4 regions of the Serratia sp. C2(1) genome follow, and region 1 is predicted to be linked to each of the others. Evidence: predicted binding sites of a transcription regulator. Region 1 holds the regulator's gene; each other region holds the start of a gene.

The links. The regulator PurR, encoded in region 1, represses purine synthesis genes. The targets are predictions, from matches to a motif close to CANGCAAACGTTTGCNTG.
Region 2: a site for PurR is predicted at 1,804-1,821, ahead of purE (5-(carboxyamino)imidazole ribonucleotide mutase). Genes of this name have one in related genera too.
Region 3: a site for PurR is predicted at 1,579-1,596, ahead of pyrD (quinone-dependent dihydroorotate dehydrogenase). Genes of this name have one in related genera too.
Region 4: a site for PurR is predicted at 1,742-1,759, ahead of V2S86_RS19425 (NCS2 family permease). Genes of this name have one in related genera too.

Annotation. Positions count from the first base shown of each region.
Region 1 is NZ_JAZFBA010000001.1:1,873,697-1,876,905, reverse strand. It holds gene punR (DNA-binding transcriptional activator PunR) at 1-789, shown strand, start outside; gene purR (HTH-type transcriptional repressor PurR) at 770-1,795, opposite strand; gene cydH (cytochrome bd-I oxidase subunit CydH) at 2,119-2,208, shown strand; gene V2S86_RS08690 (C40 family peptidase) at 2,424-3,209, opposite strand, start outside.
Region 2 is NZ_JAZFBA010000001.1:2,966,001-2,969,209, reverse strand. It holds gene galE (UDP-glucose 4-epimerase GalE) at 1-55, shown strand, start outside; gene purK (5-(carboxyamino)imidazole ribonucleotide synthase) at 123-1,190, opposite strand; gene purE (5-(carboxyamino)imidazole ribonucleotide mutase) at 1,187-1,711, opposite strand; gene lpxH (UDP-2,3-diacylglucosamine diphosphatase) at 1,878-2,600, opposite strand; gene ppiB (peptidylprolyl isomerase B) at 2,611-3,105, opposite strand.
Region 3 is NZ_JAZFBA010000001.1:2,330,995-2,334,203, forward strand. It holds gene V2S86_RS10975 (cell division protein ZapC) at 1-300, opposite strand, end outside; gene pyrD (quinone-dependent dihydroorotate dehydrogenase) at 475-1,485, opposite strand; gene ssuE (NADPH-dependent FMN reductase) at 1,733-2,311, shown strand; gene V2S86_RS10990 (sulfonate ABC transporter substrate-binding protein) at 2,346-3,209, shown strand, end outside.
Region 4 is NZ_JAZFBA010000003.1:296,832-300,040, reverse strand. It holds gene V2S86_RS19440 (lipocalin-like domain-containing protein) at 1-426, shown strand, start outside; gene V2S86_RS19435 (glutathione S-transferase family protein) at 423-1,091, shown strand; gene V2S86_RS19430 (VOC family protein) at 1,139-1,546, shown strand; gene V2S86_RS19425 (NCS2 family permease) at 1,897-3,209, shown strand, end outside.

The DNA.
Region 1 (3,209 bases):
ACACCGGCCGGCGTGCTGTTTATTCAGGAGGCGCGTGGTGTCATCAAAAAAATGCTCGACACTCGCAGGCAGTGCCAGCAGGTGGCCAATGGTTGGCGCGGCCAATTGAAAATTGCGGTGGATATCATCGTCAAGCCGCAGCGCAGCCGCCGGCTGGTATTGGATTTTTATCGTCATTTCCCCGATGTTGAGTTGCTGATCCAGCCGGAAGTATTTAACGGCGTGTGGGATGCGTTGGTGGACGGCCGCGCCGATATGGCGATCGGCGCTACGCGAGCGGTGCCTGTCGGCGGCGGTTTTGCCTTTCGTGACATGGGCGATATGCGCTGGTTGTGTGTCGCCGGCCCGCAGCATCCATTGGCGGCGTTGGATGGCCTGCTGAACGATGATCAGCTCCGGCCTTTCCCTTCCCTGTGTCTGGAGGATACCTCGCGCAATCTGCCCAAACGGGTTACCTGGACGCTGGATAACCAGCGGCGGTTGGTGGTGCCGGATTGGGCATCTGCGGTGGATTGCTTGTGCGCCGGTTTGTGCGTCGGCATGATGCCTGCGCATCAGGTGCTGCCGTTGGTGCAGCGCGGTGAGTTGGTGGCGCTGCAACTGCAACAGCCATTTCCCGCCAGCCCCTGCTGCCTGACCTGGCAGCAGAATACCCCATCGCCGGCGATGGCCTGGCTGCTGGACTACCTGGGGGACAGTGAAACCTTGAATCAGGAATGGCTGAGCGAAGTGACGCCGGAAACCGCCCAGGCTCCCGGCGACGGTGTGACTAGCGGCGGTAATCGATGAAGGGGCCGTCGGCGACCGAGCGGCGTTCAACCAGCTTAGGATGCACTTCAATGACCTGCGACTCTTCACGCTTGCTGATGATGCGATCCAGCAGCATGGTGAACGCCATCTCGCCCAAACGCTCTTTGGGCTGATGGATCGTCGTCAGCGCCGGGGTGAAATAGCGCGCGTTGCGCACGTTATCGTAGCCGATAACTGAAATATCCTGCGGTACGCGCAGCCCCAGCTCATCGGCGGCGCAGATAGCGCCCATCGCCATAATGTCGCCGCCGCAGAATACCGCCGTTGGACGTTGTTTCTGCGACAATATCTGATGCATGGCCTTGTAGCCGGATTCCGGTTCGAAGTCGCCCTGAACAATCCACTCGTCGCGCACCTCGATATTGGCTTCTTCCATGGCTTTCAAAAAGCCCTGATGGCGGCCGCCGCCGGTATTGCGCGCCAATTGGCCCGGAATGGCGCCAATATCGCGGTGCCCGCGCTCGATCAGATAGCGGCCGGCCAGATAACCGCCTTCGAAGGCGTTGTCGATAATGGTATCGGTAAAATCGCCGCGTGCTGCGCCCCAGTCCATGACCACCATCGGGATGTTACGGTAATCTTCCAGCATCCCCAGCAATTGATCCGGGTATTCAGAGCACATCACCAGCAGGCCATCGACGCGTTTTTGCGCCAGCATCGCCAGATAAGCGCGTTGCTTGTCCAGGTTGTTGTGCGAATTGCACAGGATCAGCGTATAGCCTTTGCTGTAGCAGCTGTTTTCCACCGCCTCGATCACTTCGGCGAAATAGGGCGCTTCGCTGGAGGTGGCCAGCAGACCAATAGATTTGGTGTGATTGACCTTCAGGCTGCGCGCCACGGCGCTGGGAGAATAGTGCAGCTCTTTGATCGCGGCCCCAACGGCCGCTTTGGTCTCTTCGGCGACGAAACGAGTCTTATTGATGACGTGCGAAACGGTGGTGGTGGAAACGCCAGCGCGTTTGGCCACATCTTTAATCGTTGCCATGTAAAGAATGACTCCTGAGCTCACATGTTGCAGCATGTAAGTGTGATGTTAATCGTTTGCCTGCGTAGATCCTTCTTCCAAATAAGCGAAACTGAGTTTTTAGTGTGTTGAAGTCGTCAGCGCTTGGTCAGGAGGGGCATTTTGCCGGTACGCAGTTGTGAACTGCGAATTTTGTCCCATATTGAGCCAAAGTGGAAGAGGTAATCAGTATTATAAACCGGGAAATGATAACAAGATTTTATTGCCTAACTGTGGGAAAATGGTTTGACGCATTAATTGTGTGCCTTTTATCCTTGGGAAAACCCGTCTGAAAAGGAGTTGTAATGGATACCGATCTGAAAATGTCACTGTTCACTACTGTGTGCGCGCTGGCCGTTATTATCGCTTTTAGCTTCACTGCGGCGTTGAACTGATCCCCGGTTGTAATACAGGCGCAGCCTGCTGCGCCTGTTCGCGTTTCCTGCCATTACGTCATATTTTTTCACAAGCACCCAACTACACCCATGCCTGGAAATTTTTCATGCGGTTGGCTAACGCGTTGTCAGAGCGCGGCGAAAGCACCGAAGGACAGAACGATTGCCGTAGCTTGCGTGGAGTGCGGCCGGGGGAGTACCAGCCGCGGGGGATATTATCGAATGGTTTTCGGCGTTACCACACGGCGTGCGCCAATGTAGTGGTTTTGCCAGTAGTCGTTGTCCAGTTGGCTGATACGGATTTCCTCGCCCGTACGCGGTGACTGAATGAATTTGCCGTTGCCCAGATAGACGCCGACATGATCGGCCACGCCGCGGTTGTTGATGCGGAAGAACACCAGGTCACCGCTTTCCAGCTCGTTTTTCTTGATCGGCGCTGCGTCGCGCAGGTGATACATCTCGTTGGCGGTGCGCGGCATCTTGATTTTCACGACGTCTTTATAGGCGTAATAAATCAGGCCGCTGCAGTCGAAACCGGTTCTTGGCGAAGTCCCGCCCCAGCGATAAGGTTTGCCCATTTGATCCATCAGCTTGGCCATGGCGGTTTGCTTGGCGTGCTGATAGCGCTTTTTGTGCGCCGGGCTGAGTTTCAGTGGCTTATCGTCACGTACCAATTTGGCGGTGGCCATACCGGCTTCCCGATGGCGGCCATAGCCTTTTTTGTAGCCCTTTTTAGGTGGGGTTACTTTGATTTTGGCTATTTTCTGGGTTGAGTGTTTCGATTTGGCGCTAACGATCTTTTTAGCGGTTTTTTCTGTTTTGGCTTTGGAAACCTTGGTAGTTTTTTGCGGTGCAGTAACTTTCACTTTTTTGCTGGTCTTTGCCGCTTTCTTTTTCTTGCGGTCATCCGGCCGAGCTTCATTAACGTGGCTCTTGCGCTGCTCGGCGGCAACACGTGCCTGTGGCGCAGCGTGCGCCAGATTTAAGAATAGCTGTGTAAA
Region 2 (3,209 bases), 1.1 Mb from region 1:
GATGCGTGATACCTGGAACTGGCAAAGCAAAAACCCGCAAGGCTATACCCGGTAGTTTTTCATCGGCCATAAAAAAGGGCTCAGCCAAGCTGAACCCTTTGATGTTGGTGCGAAGTAAAGCCTTAAACCAGCTTTTGCCCTGCCCAGGCCAGGCCGCTCTGGTATTCGGCCGGCAGCAGCGGCGCCAGTGCCTGCAACGCCTGTTGCAGCGCGGCGGCGCTCGGATCGTTCAGGTTGAGGTGGCCGACCTTGCGGCCTTCGCGCACCTCTTTCTCATACCAGTGCAAATGCACCAACGGCAACGCCAGCCACTGTTGATTCACGGCGGTGCCGATCAGGTTGACCATCACCGACGGTGTGCTTACCACCGGTTTTGGCAACGGCAGGGCGAGAATGGCGCGCAGGTGCAGTTCGAACTGGCTGATGGAGGCGCCGTTCTGCGTCCAATGGCCGCTGTTGTGCACCCGTGGTGCCAGCTCGTTAATCAGCAGGCTGTCGCCAACGATAAAGCACTCCATCGCCATCACTCCGACGTAGTTCAGCTCGTCGAGGATCGCCGCCAGCATCTGCTCAGCCTGCCGTTGCAGGGCGGGGTCAGGCTGCGGCAGTGCCACGCTGGTGCGCAGAATGCCTTCTTCATGCAGGTTATGGGTCAGCGGATAGAACACCGACTTGCCGTCGTGCCCGCGCGCGCCCACCAGCGAAACCTCGCCAGAGAAGTTAATCCCCTGCTCGACGATGCACTCGCCGTAGGCATCCGCCGGCAGCTCCGCTTCCTGGCCCGGGCGCAAGCGCCATTGGCCGCGGCCGTCGTAACCGCCAACGCGACGTTTGACGATCGCCAGTTCGCCGAGGGTGGCGAACACCTGTGGCCACTCGGCGGCATCGGCCAGCAATTGCCACGGCGCGGTGGCCAGGCCGAGCTGATCGAGCAGCTGTTTTTGCGTCAGGCGGTCCGCCAGACGGGGGAAAATATCGCGATTGACGAAGCTGCTGTGGGTCGCCAATTCACGCGTCAGCGCGGTTTCCGGCCAGCGTTCGATTTCGGCGGTGATCACGCTGTTTTGATAGGGCACCGCTTCCGGCTCGGCGTCGATGCCGACCGGGTAAACGGCGATGCCCAGCGGTTCGCCGGCCTGGCGCAGCATGCGCCCCAATTGGCCGTTGCCCAGTACGCAAACCGGCTTCATGCTTCCTCCCGCGGATCCGGGTTGTTCAGCACCTCTTCGGTCTGCGCCTGGCGCCAGTCGGCCAGACGTTGCGCCAGCGCGGTATCGTGCAGCGCCAGAATTTGCGCCGCCAGCAGCGCGGCGTTGGCCGCACCGGCTTTGCCGATCGCCAGGGTGCCGACCGGAATGCCGCGCGGCATTTGCACGATAGAATACAGACTGTCTACACCGCTCAGCGCGGCGCTTTGTACCGGAACACCCAGCACCGGAACCAGCGTTTTCGCCGCCAGCATGCCCGGCAGGTGCGCAGCACCGCCCGCACCGGCAATGATCACGTCAAAGCCATTGGCGGTGGCCTGTTCGGCGAAGCTGAACAGCTTGTCTGGCGTGCGATGAGCGGAAACGACTTCGACATGGAAGGGGACATCGAGTTGGGTCAGGATTTCGGCCGCGAACTGCATGGTGGCCCAGTCACTTTTCGATCCCATTACAATTGCGATTTTAACTCCAGCATTGGCGGCTGAAGCGGCGTTGGCTCCCATGGGTGTAAGGCTCCTGTAAGTGTACAAACGACGGCCGGTTGCCTGCGGCGGGAGGCCGAATGAGGGCGCAGATCATACCATGAGCGCACGGCGAGGAAAACGGTTGCGTCGCCGGTTTTCACTGTCGAAAACGCGAATTTTATTACTCGCGTGGCAAGTCAGGGGGTTAGAAGGGGAATTGGATCAGTTCGACGGCGTCGGCGCTGACTTTGATCATCGAGCCTTCCGTGTGCCAGGCGCCCAGCACCACGCGGTGGGCCTTGCCGTTGCTCAGTTCCAGCTCATGCACCGCCGGGCGGTGGGTGTGGCCGTGAATCATCCAGTGTACGTTATGGTTCAGCATCGCCTGCTCAACCGCCTGCGGGTTGACGTCCATAATGGCTTGCGATTTGCCCTGATTGCTCTGCCGGCTGCGCGCGCGCATCCTGGCGGCAATCTTCAGGCGCCAGCGCAGGGGCATGGCCAAAAACAGCTTTTGGATTAATGGATTATGTACCTTGCGGCGGAACTGCTGATAGGCCTGATCGTCGGTACACAGCGTGTCGCCGTGCAGGATCAGGATTTTGCGGCCGTACAGCTCCAGCACTTTCTCTTCCGGCAGCAGTTGCATGCCGCTGGCGCGGGCAAAGCGCTTGCCGAGCAGGAAATCGCGGTTGCCGTGGATAAAGTAGCAGGGCACGCCGGCTTGCTGCAGCGTCTTCAGCTCAGCGGCAATCTCCGCGTGCAGCGGTTCGGGATCGTCATCGCCGATCCAGGCTTCGAACAGATCGCCAAGAATGTACAGCGCTTCGGCGTGGATCGCATCGTGCCGCAAAAAACGCAGAAAACCGGCAGTGATTGCCGGTTCCTGTGCGCATAAGTGCAGATCCGCGATGAACAGCGTATTCATGCAGCCGCGATTACTCGCTGACGGTAACGCTGGTGACGATCACGTCTTCTACCGGAACATCCTGGTGCATGCCGCTGCGGCCAGTTTTCACGGCTTTGATTTTATTGACCACGTCCATGCCTTCAACCACTTCGGCAAATACGCAGTAACCCCAACCTTGCGCGTTCTCGGCGCGGAAGTTCAGGAAGTCGTTGTCAGCCACGTTGATGAAGAACTGAGCGGTAGCGGAGTGCGGATCGTTGGTACGTGCCATCGCCAGGGTGCCCACGGTGTTTTTCAGACCGTTGTTGGCTTCGTTCTTGATGGTCGCTTTGGTGTCTTTCTGGTTCATGCCTGGCTCAAAACCGCCACCCTGAATCATAAAGCCATTGATAACACGGTGGAAGATTGTGTTGTCGTAGAAACCTGCACGGCAGTAGTTCAGGAAGTTTTCAACGGTAACCGGCGCTTTGTCAGCAAAGGTGTTGATAACGATGTCGCCGTGATTAGTGTGGAAAGTAACCATAGTTTTAGTCCTAACAAGATGAAGTGAGACGTCACGTAGAGCGAGTGAACATTCAGACCGACCTTATAACATATCTCTATTAACGAGTCAGCAGCGGCTAAACC
Region 3 (3,209 bases), 460 kb from region 1:
CTGGGCGAAGTGCCAGCTTTTCGGCATCAATGGTTTCAGGAAGCGATAGGCCACCAGCGCGTTTAATACCAACTCTGCGCGTTGCTCATGGCTGAGCTTTATCTGTTTGCACTGCTCTTCATAATTAAAATAAAGCGCAGCGTCATCAACGCAAAAGGCGCATTCATCGAAGGCATCCGGCGTTAACATTTTGGCAGGGAAGCGTGAGCGGAAGATCATCCCATTGGCTAAATCCAGCATTAGCCGATCGTGTTCGGCGTCAAAATACCAACGCCAATTATCGTCAGGTTTTATCTTCATCTCTTATCCTTCTCGCTGCCCATGCCACGCTGTATTTACCCAAAAGGCGATTTTATCACCGATAAAGTAGCTCAAACATCAGATAATTCCGCGAACGATATTTATGCTAGTGGACAAAATATAGACGAGCCGGGGGAAGAAATAAACCCCCGGTTGAAAATGAAACAAAAAATATTAGATGTAGTTAACGATATCTTTAATCAGGCGTGGACCGTGGAAGATAAATCCGGAATAAATTTGCACCAGCGAAGCACCGGCTGCCATTTTTTCGCGCGCTGCCGTCAGAGAGTCAATTCCGCCAACGCCGATAATCGGCAAACGCCCCTGCAACTCAATCGACAGACGGCGGATCACTTCGGTGCTGCTCGCCTGCAGCGGACGACCGCTGAGGCCCCCCATTTGCTCGCAGTAATTCAGCCCCTGGATCAACTTGCGATCCAGCGTTGTATTGGTCGCGATCACGCCATCGATATTATGACGCACCAGGCTGTCGGCTATTTGGATCAATTCTTCTTCAGAAAGATCCGGCGCGATCTTTACCGCGACCGGTACATATTTGTGATGCCGCTCATGCAATTCCTGCTGCTTATTTTTAATGGCGGCTAAAAGATCGTCCAACGCTTCACCATACTGTAAGGATCGTAACCCTGGTGTATTTGGTGACGAAATGTTAATCGCGATATAGCCGGCATACGGATAAACTTTATCCATGCAGATCAGATAATCGTCTTTTCCTTGCTCTACCGGGGTATCTTTATTCTTGCCGATATTGATCCCCAAAATACCGCCAAAATGGGATTTTTTAACGTTTTCAACCAGATTATCCACCCCCTGGTTATTAAAACCCATGCGATTGATCAGGCCTTCTGCTTCCACGATACGGAAGAGGCGCGGCTTATCATTGCCCGGCTGCGGACGTGGCGTCACAGTGCCGACTTCGACAAAGCCAAACCCCATGGCGCCGAACGCATCGATGCACTCGCCATCTTTATCCAAACCGGCGGCCAACCCCAATGGGTTTTTAAAAGAGAGCCCCATGCAGCTAACCGGCTTGGCCGGCACAGACTGACGAATGAGAAATTCTAACGGGGTGCCGGTGATACGGCGAAGCTGATGAAAGGTCAATTCATGCGCACGCTCGGGATCGAGCTGGAACAACGCTTTCCTGATGATGGGGTAGTACATGTACTCTCCTGATTTCCCGGTTGCAAACCGGGGGCCGATTATCCGGCATACCCCGATCAATTGGAATTGATTAAAAGCAAAAAAAGCGGTTTTTACGCAATCGTTTTCCTCTTATCGCCGCCAATCCGCATTTGCGCATATCAAAATCAAAAAATGAGATTTAAGCAACCTGCTCCTAACTGGTAGTTTTAAAACAGATCACGAACATTTCCTGATTAAACCTAACTTTTAGTTATAAGGAGTGGCAATGCGCGTTATATCACTGGCCGGCAGCCCCCGCATCCCCTCGCGCTCAGCCGCGCTGCTTACCCTGAGTCAAAACTGGTTACAGCAACAAGGCGTGGAAGTCATTGCCTACACGCTGCACGATTTTGATGCCGAGGATTTGCTTTACGCCAATTTTAACAGCCCGGCAATCAAAGCCTTTGCCGAGCAGTTAGCTCAGGCAGACGGTTTGTTGGTGTCGACGCCGGTCTATAAAGCCTCGTTCTCCGGCGCGCTGAAAACCCTGCTGGATCTGCTGCCGGAACGTGCCCTGGAGCATAAGGTCGTGTTGCCACTGGCCACCGGCGGCTCCATTGGCCACATGCTGGCGGTGGACTACGCCCTCAAGCCAGTGCTGGCGGCATTGAAAGCGCAGGAAGTGCTGCACGGCGTGTTTGCCGACGACAGCCAGGTGGTGCTGAGAGATGAAGAGATCAGCCTGTCTGACGGCGTGGCAACCCGCCTGGAAGAGGCGCTGGAAAGCTTTTATCTTGCGCTCGGCCGCCGTAAGCCGCCCAGGGTAAAGCACTCCCCTTCCCTGTTTGCCCGTCAAACTGCCTGACTGAGAAGAGAATAATAAGGAAAAGGACATCATGATGAAGCGACTTTCTTCACTCCGCCGCTGGCTTGGCGCCGGCACTTTAGCCGGCATCCTCTCCCTTGCGTGGAACAATGCCGCCAACGCGCAGGATCCGGCGCAGTTTCGCATCGGTTACCAAAAAGGATCGGTCAGCCTGGTATTGGCAAAAACCCATAAGCTGTTGGAACAGCGTTTTCCCTCGACCAAAATCAGCTGGATAGAATTCCCCGCCGGCCCGCAAATGCTCGAAGCGCTGAACGTCGGCAGTATCGATCTGGGCAGCACCGGCGATATCCCCCCGATCTTCGCCCAAGCCGCCGGCGCCGATCTGCTTTATGTCGGCGTAGAGCCGCCAAAACCCAAGGCGGAAGTGATCCTGGTACCGGAAAACAGCTCGATCAAAACCGTCGCTGAGTTGAAAGGCCATAAGGTCGCTTTCCAGAAAGGCTCCAGTTCCCACAACCTGCTGTTGCGCTCCCTGCAGAAAGCCGGGCTGCAATTTACCGATATCCAACCCATTTACCTGACCCCGGCCGATGCCCGCGCCGCCTTCCAGCAAGGCAACGTTGATGCCTGGGCGATTTGGGATCCGTACTATTCCGCCGCATTGCTGCAGGGCGGCGTACGGGTGCTGGGCGACGGCAGTGGTCTGAATCAAACAGGTTCGTTTTATTTGGCGGTTCGCCCTTATGCGCAAGCGCACGGACCCTTTATCAGCCAGGTGCTTGAGGTGCTGACCCAGGCCGATGCGCTCACCCGCAGCGATCGCGCACAAAGCGTCACGCTGCTGGCAAACGCCATGGGCCTGCCGGAAAAGGTGATCGCCACCTATCTGGACCATCGTCCTCCGACCGCCATTAAACCTTTGGATGCGCACACC
Region 4 (3,209 bases), on a different contig from region 1:
ATCGGCAGCTGGTCGCTACTGTCTTCGGTATTTAAAGACGAAGACGGCAAGGTCAATTACCCGTTGGGGGAGCAGGTGCTGGGCCGCATTAATTATGAGGCCAACGGCACCATGGCGGCGCAGCTTTACAGCGCTACGCGGCCGCGCTTTACCGCTGACGATTTTGGCCAGGGCAACGAGCAGGAAATCCGCGCCGCCTTCATCAATATGATTTGTTACTTCGGCCGTTATCGGGTGGATGAGAGCGACCAGCGAATTGTTCACCTGGTCGAGGGCAGCTCATTCCCCAACTGGATCGGCAGCCGTCAGGTACGCTTTTACAGCTTCACTGACGATCGGCTGACGCTGCGCACCGTGCCGCTGCAAATCGGCAACGGCGTGCAGATTGGCGAACTGGTTTGGCAACGGATTGGAGAAACTTCATGATTATCGTGCACCATCTGAATAACTCACGCTCGCAGCGTATCTTGTGGTTTCTGGAAGAACTGGGTGTGCCTTATCAGGTGCAGCGTTACCAACGCGATCCGCAAACCATGCTGGCTCCGCCGGAGCTGAAAAAGATCCACCCGCTTGGCAAATCTCCGGTGATTGTCGATGGCGATCTGACCCTGGCGGAATCCGGCGCCATTATCGAATATTTGCAAGAGGCCTACGATGCCCAGGGGCTGTTTATCCCGACCGACCACCATGCCCGCCAGCAATACCGTTACTGGCTGCATTATGCGGAAGGATCGCTGATGCCGCTGCAGGTCATGAAGCTGGTGTTCGGTCGCCTGGGACAACCGCCAATCCCCTGGTTGTTGCGACCGGTGGCGGGGGCGATTGGCAAAGGGGTTCAGCGAGAGTATCTGGACAAACAGATCGCCACGCATCGCGACTATCTCGAGCAGCACCTGAGCAAAAGCACCTGGTTTGTCGGCAACGACTTCAGCGCGGCGGATATCCAGATGAGCTTCCCACTGGAGGCGATGGCGGCGCGCGGCTCGCTGGACGGTTGCCCGAAGCTGCGCGGCTATCTGCAGCGAATTCATACCCGCCCGGCCTATCAACGGGCGCTGGAGCAGGGTGGTCCTTATGAACTGCTGAGCTGATGGCATGATCTATACTTGAGGGGTTAATGTCTGCTCGGAGGTAGCCTATGGCTACGCAAATTTTTGTTAACTTGCCGGTGGGCAATCTGCCTGCATCCATCGAGTTTTTCACCCGGCTGGGTTTCAGCTTTAATCAGCAGTTTACCGATGATACCGCCGCCTGCATGGTGGTCAGCGATACCATTTACGTGATGCTGCTGACCCACGATAAATTCAAAATGTTCACCCCGAACCCGATTGGCGATGCCAGGAAAGCGACGGAAGTGCTGATTTGCCTGTCGCAGCCCAGCCGGGCGGCGGTGGACAGTGTGGTGCGCAAGGCGATAGCCGCCGGTGGCAATACCTATAATCAGCCGCAGGATTACGGCTTTATGTACGGTCACGGTTTCCAGGATTTGGACGGTCATATCTGGGAACTGATGTACATGGACGAAAAAGCCGCACAGGCTCAGTAACCGGTTTTTGCCCCCTGAGCCGGGGGCGCTCCCATCGGATTTACCTATGTGACAAATATCGCCTTTTCGATAATGATTGATCTCGGCGCTTTTCTGCATGAATTGCCGCGATCTTTGGTTGATCAGAGGGTATGGAAGGCCGGATAATCGTTTGCCTTGAATAAACCACCATAAATCACCCGCATCACGCGATGAGAGTTAAACGTTTGCCTTTTTACGCGGCGCCGATGGGCGGCGCGGCCGAAGGGCAGGGAAGCCAACGTGACGGAAACGATTCCGTAATGAACATGCGCGGGCGGAATAACAAGCCTTTTGAAACGGGCTGGCAATGACACACAGGGGACAGCAACATGTCGAATTCTCAAGCGAACAACGCCGTTAAACCAAAAGGCGGGCTTGATGGCTATTTTAATATTTCCGCACGCGGCAGCTCCGTGCGACAGGAAGTGGTGGCGGGATTAACCACCTTCCTGGCGATGGTTTATTCGGTGATCGTGGTGCCGAGCATGTTGGGTAAAGCGGGTTTCCCGCCCACGGCGGTGTTCGTCGCCACCTGCCTGGTCGCAGGTTTCGGCTCATTGCTGATGGGGTTGTGGGCTAACCTGCCGATGGCCATCGGCTGTGCGATTTCCCTGACCGCCTTCACTGCCTTCAGCCTGGTGCTGGGCCAACACATCAGCATTCCGGTGGCGCTGGGTGCGGTATTCCTGATGGGCGTACTGTTTACCATTATCTCGATCACCGGCATCCGTTCCTGGATCTTGCGCAATCTGCCGATGGGCGTGGCGCATGGCACAGGTATCGGCATCGGCCTGTTCCTGCTGCTGATCGCCGCCAATGGCGTGGGTCTGGTGGTGAAGAACCCACTGGATGGCCTGCCGGTAGCGCTGGGTGCATTTACGTCTTTCCCGGTGGTGATGACGCTACTCGGCCTGGCGGTGATTTTCGGGTTGGAAAAACTGCGTGTCCCCGGCGGCATTCTGCTGGTGATTATCGCTATTTCGGTGATTGGTCTGCTGTTTGATCCGGCGGTGAAATATCAGGGGCTGTTCGCCATGCCAAGCCTGGCGGACGCCAATGGCAACTCGCTGATCTTCAGCCTGGATATCATGGGGGCGTTGCAACCCGTGGTGCTGCCTAGCGTGCTGGCGCTGGTGATGACGGCAGTGTTTGACGCGACCGGTACCATTCGCGCGGTGGCCGGTCAGGCGAACCTGCTGGACAAAGACGGGCAGATCATCAACGGCGGCAAGGCGTTGACCTCGGATTCCCTGAGCAGCATTTTCTCCGGCCTGGTGGGCGCGGCTCCGGCGGCGGTCTATATCGAATCCGCAGCGGGCACCGCAGCGGGCGGGAAAACCGGCCTGACCGCAACCGTGGTTGGCGTGCTGTTCCTGTTGATCCTGTTTCTGTCGCCGCTGTCTTATCTGGTGCCGATTTACGCTACCGCACCGGCGCTGATGTACGTCGGCCTGCTGATGTTAAGCAACGTCACCAAGCTGGATTTCAACGACTTCGTCGACGCCATGTCCGGCCTGCTGTGCGCGGTGTTTATCGTGCTGACCTGTAATATCGTCACCGGTATCATGCTGGGCTTCAGCTCGCTGGTGATTGGCCGCATTTGCTCCGGCGAATGGCGCAGGCTGAATATCGGCACCGTGCT